Regions from separate parts of the Nocardiopsis mwathae genome, predicted to be linked through region 2. Evidence: predicted binding sites of a transcription regulator. Region 2 holds the regulator's gene; the other holds the start of a gene.
The links. Region 2 encodes HrcA, which represses chaperone genes, less so after heat shock. Its sites were predicted from a motif close to TTGGCACTCTCNNNNNGAGAGTGCCAA; they were not measured.
Positions count from the first base shown of each region.

Region 1: the regulator HrcA is predicted to act here: its motif matches at 1,238-1,264, upstream of groES (co-chaperone GroES).

Region 1 covers NZ_JACHDS010000001.1:34,163-36,359, reverse strand. Annotated here, with positions in the region: gene groL (chaperonin GroEL) at 1-711, opposite strand, end outside; gene groES (co-chaperone GroES) at 825-1,133, opposite strand; gene HNR23_RS00170 (THUMP-like domain-containing protein) at 1,336-2,197, shown strand, end outside.
Region 2 covers NZ_JACHDS010000001.1:1,164,173-1,166,369, reverse strand. Annotated here, with positions in the region: gene dnaJ (molecular chaperone DnaJ) at 1-314, opposite strand, end outside; gene hrcA (heat-inducible transcriptional repressor HrcA) at 315-1,328, opposite strand; gene HNR23_RS04635 (DUF3097 domain-containing protein) at 1,572-2,197, shown strand, end outside.

The DNA of each region.
Region 1 (2,197 bases), 1.1 Mb from region 2:
CTTCTCCAGCAGCGGCAGCAGCTCGTTGAGGTTGGCGATCTTGCCCTGCGTGATCAGGATCTGGGCGTCCTCCAGGACCGCCTCCTGGCGGTCGCCGTCGGTCACGAAGTAGGGCGAGATGTAGCCCTTGTCGAACTGCATGCCCTCGGTGAAGTCGAGGTCCAGGCCGAAGGCCGGGGACTCCTCGACGGTGATGACGCCGTCCTTGCCGACCTTGTCGAAGGCCTCGGCGATCAGGTCGCCGATCTGGGCGTCCTGGGCGGAGTTGGTGGCGACGTAGGCGATGTCGGCGCGCTCGCCGACCTCGCGGGCGCGCTCGATCAGCACCTCCGAGACGCGGGCCGCGGCCGCCTCGATCCCCTTCTTCAGCGACATCGGGGAGGCGCCGGCGGCGACGCTGCGCAGGCCCTCGCGCACCAGTGCCTGGGCGAGCACGGTGGCGGTGGTGGTGCCGTCGCCCGCGGCGTCGTTGGTCTTGGTGGCGACCTCCTTGACCAGCTGGGCGCCCAGGTTCTCGTAGGGCTCCTCCAGCTCGATCTCACGGGCGACGGTCACACCGTCGTTGGTGATGGTCGGCGCACCGAACTTCTTGTCGATGACGACGTTGCGGCCGCGCGGGCCCAGCGTCACTTTGACGGCGTCGGCGAGGCGGTCGACACCCCGTTCGAGGGCGCGGCGGGCCTCGTCCTCGAACTCCAGGATCTTCGGCATGGTGAGTTTCCTCTATCCGTGCAGGTACGTCGGAGATAAAGAGAACCGCCCCGCCCGGCTGCGAGCCGGCCGGGGCGGGATGTCACATGGGTGACGCCGGTGTGTGCCGAGATCTACTTCTCGACGACCGCGAGCAGGTCGCGGGCGGAGAGGACGAGGTACTCCTCGTTGTCGTACTTGACCTCGGTGCCGCCGTACTTGCTGTACAGGACGACGTCGCCGACCTTGACGTCCAGGGCGACGCGCTTGCCGTTGTCGTCGAGGCGGCCCGGGCCCACGGCCAGGACCTCGCCCTCCTGCGGCTTCTCCTTGGCGGTGTCCGGGATGACCAGGCCGGACGCCGTGGTCTGCTCGGCTTCGAGCGTCTTGACGACGACGCGGTCCTCAAGCGGCTTGAGCACGGTCTTGGTGGCGGTCGACACGGTTGTGACCTCCCCCTTCATGAGATGGTTCGAGACGTCATGCTTGACAAAAGGGGCGACCACGGCGGCCTGCCGTCGCGGGTGCCAGACCGGCCTCGTCGCGATTAGCACTCTACCCTTGAGAGTGCCAGTATGGAACATTAGTCGCGCCCGCAGGGCTCGTCAAACAACAGGTCACGGGGGGAAGGGCAGGCGGATCCGAGTGCAGAGCAACGGGCAGGTCACGGCGTTTCAGGCGCTGCTCACGCCTGCCGGACGACGCCTTGTGGACACCCTGGACCCGGCGGAGGTGGAGGCCGATCCCCTCGGCGTCGCCACCCGACTCCGGCGGAACCCGCCCCACGGCGCGGAGGGCCTCGGCGTCGAGCTGTCCGACCTGGTCGGTGCGGCCCTCACACAGGCGCGCCTGCGCGGACGCGCGCGGGAGAAGTTCGGCGGGCTGGCCGAGCGCATGTACTTCACCCCCGACGGGCTGGAGCAGTCGACCCGCCTGGTGGTCTCCGCCTACCGCGCCCGCCGGTTCACCGCCGCGCTCCCCCCGGACGCCCTGGTCGGCGACCTGTGCTGCGGGATCGGGGCCGACCTGCTGAGCCTGGCCGAGGCCGGGCTGCGGGTGGAGGGGGTCGACGCCGACCCGTTCACGGTGGCGGTGGCCGGCGCCAACGTCGAGGCCCGCGGGCTGGCCTCCCGCGCTCGGGTGTGCCGGGGCGACGTCGGCGCGGTCGAGCCGGGCGGCTACGACGCGGTGTTCTGCGACCCGGCCCGCCGCGGCAAGCGCGGCCGCATCTTCGACCCGGACGCCTACTCACCGCCGTGGAGCACCGTGATGGGACTGGCCCAGGGGGCTCCCGCCGCGTGTGTGAAGGCGGCGCCGGGGATCCCGCACGAGCTCGTGCCCGCGGGGGCCGAGGCGGAGTGGATCTCGGTGGGCGGCGAGGTGAAGGAGGCCGCGCTGTGGTTCGGAGCGCTGGGCGACGGCGGCCGCCGGGCCACGCTGCTGCGCGAGGGTGCCGAGCCGGCCACACTGGCCGCCGACCCGGCGCTGGGGCCGCCGCCGGTCGCCG
Region 2 (2,197 bases):
CCGCCGCCCGGCTGGCCGCCGCCGAAGAAGGCGTTCATGATGTCGTCGAACGGGAAGCCCGTCGCCCCGAAACCGCCGGCGCCGGCGCCGCCGCCGGGTGCGAAGGGGTCGGCGCCCATGTCGAACATGCGGCGCTTGTTGTCGTCGGAGAGGACCTCGTAGGCCTGCGTCACTTCCTTGAAGCGCTCCTGGGTGGCCGGGTCGGGGTTGACGTCCGGGTGCAGCTCGCGGGCGAGTCGACGATAGGCCTTCTTGATCTCGTCTTTGGACGCGTCCCGGCGCACACCGAGGATCTCGTAATAGTCGTTCGCCACTTACTGTCCCGCCAAAATCGTGCCTACGTACCGAGCCACAGCGCGTACCGCTCCCATCGTTCCGGGGTAATCCATGCGTGTCGGACCGACCACGCCGAGCTTGGCCAGTGAGTGATCACCGATGCCGTAACCAGCGGAGACGATCGAGGCCGATCTCAGGCCCTCGTGGGAGTTCTCCTCACCGATGCGGACGGTGAGCGAGGAGGGGTCCCCCGCCTCACCGAGCAGGCGGATGAGGACCACGTTCTCTTCGAGCGCTTCGAGTACCTCCCGAAGGCTAGCCGAGAAATCCATCGCCGCGAGATTCGCCGTCCCCGCCAGGACGATCTTCTCCTCGCTGCGCTCCACGAGACTCTCCAGAAGGACCGACAGCACCGAGGCGGCCATCCGCCGGTCGTCCGGGGGCACCAGTGCGGGCACGTCGGCGACCGCGGGGGGAACGTCGCTCAGCCCCTTGCCCACCAGCAGCCGGTTGAGCAGGGTCCGCAGGCTCTCCACGCTGCTGTCGTCGACCCAGTCGAGGTGGTCGATGACCCGCTGCTCCACCCGCCCGGTGTCGGTGATCAGCACCATCATCACGCGCCTCGGGCCCAGCGGCACGAGTTCCACGTGCTGCACGGCCGAGCGGGTCAGCGACGGGTACTGCACGATCGCGACCTGGCGGGTGAGCTGGGCGAGCAGGCGCACCGTGCGGGCGACGATCTCGTCGAGGTCGATCGCTCCGCCGAGGAACGTCTCGATCGCCCTGCGCTCCGCCGAGGACAGGGGCTTGACCGTGGACAGGCGGTCGACGAACAGGCGGTAGCCCTTGTCCGTGGGGATCCTGCCGGCGCTGGTGTGCGGCTGGGTGATGTACCCCTCTTCTTCGAGAGCCACCATTTCGTTGCGGATGGTCGCCGGTGAGACACCGAGGCTGTGCCGCTCCGCCAGGGCCTTCGATCCCACGGGCTCCTTCGTGGACACGTAGTCCTCGACGATGGCACGCAGAACCGCGAGTTTCCGGTCGTCGAGCACGCGCTCACCTCCTGGCACTCCGTGGTCTTGACTGCCAATTCTAATGTCCGCCGCAAGGTCGCCCGGGGGAGCGGCCCGGCGGCCCGGGGCGCGCCGTACCCCCGCTCCCCCTCGGCGGCGACCTGACCACACCGTCGTCCCGGTCCGCCACTACAATCCAGGGCCGTGCACAGCGACTCAGGCAAGGGCAGAGGGACCGGCTCCGGCGACCGGCGCTACGCCGACCGCTACGGCGGCGACGTTCTGGCGGGCGGCCCGCGCCGCCCCGAGAAGGGGCGGGTCCCGGAGGTCACCATCGAACCGGACCTGGTCGCGGAGTCGGCCGACGGGCGCTTCTGCGGCGCCGTCGTCGACTGGGACAAGACCACCGTCACCCTGGAGGACCGCCACGGCGCCCGGCGCGTGTTCGACCTCACGCCCGCCGCGTTCCTCATCGACGGTGAACCGGCCACGCTGGTCCGCCCGACCGCCGCGCCGCGGGGACCGCTGCGCAGCGCCTCCGGCTCCATCGCGGTCCGGGGGGCGCGCTCGCAGATCGCCAAGGAGAGCCGGATCTATGTGGAGGGTGTGCACGACGCCGAGCTGGTGGAGCGGGTGTGGGGCCACGACCTGCGCGTCGAGGGCGTCGTGGTGGAGTACCTGGAGGGCGTCGACCACCTGCCCGAGATCGTGCGCGATTTCGAACCCGGGCCGCAGCGGCGGCTCGGCGTGCTGGTGGACCACCTCGTGCCGGGTTCCAAGGAGAGCCGCATCGCCGAACGGGTCCGCTCACCGCACGTCCTGGTGACCGGCCACCCCTTCGTGGACGTATGGCAGGCGGTGAAACCGTCGGCACTGGGTATCGAGGCCTGGCCCGAGGTCCCGCGCGG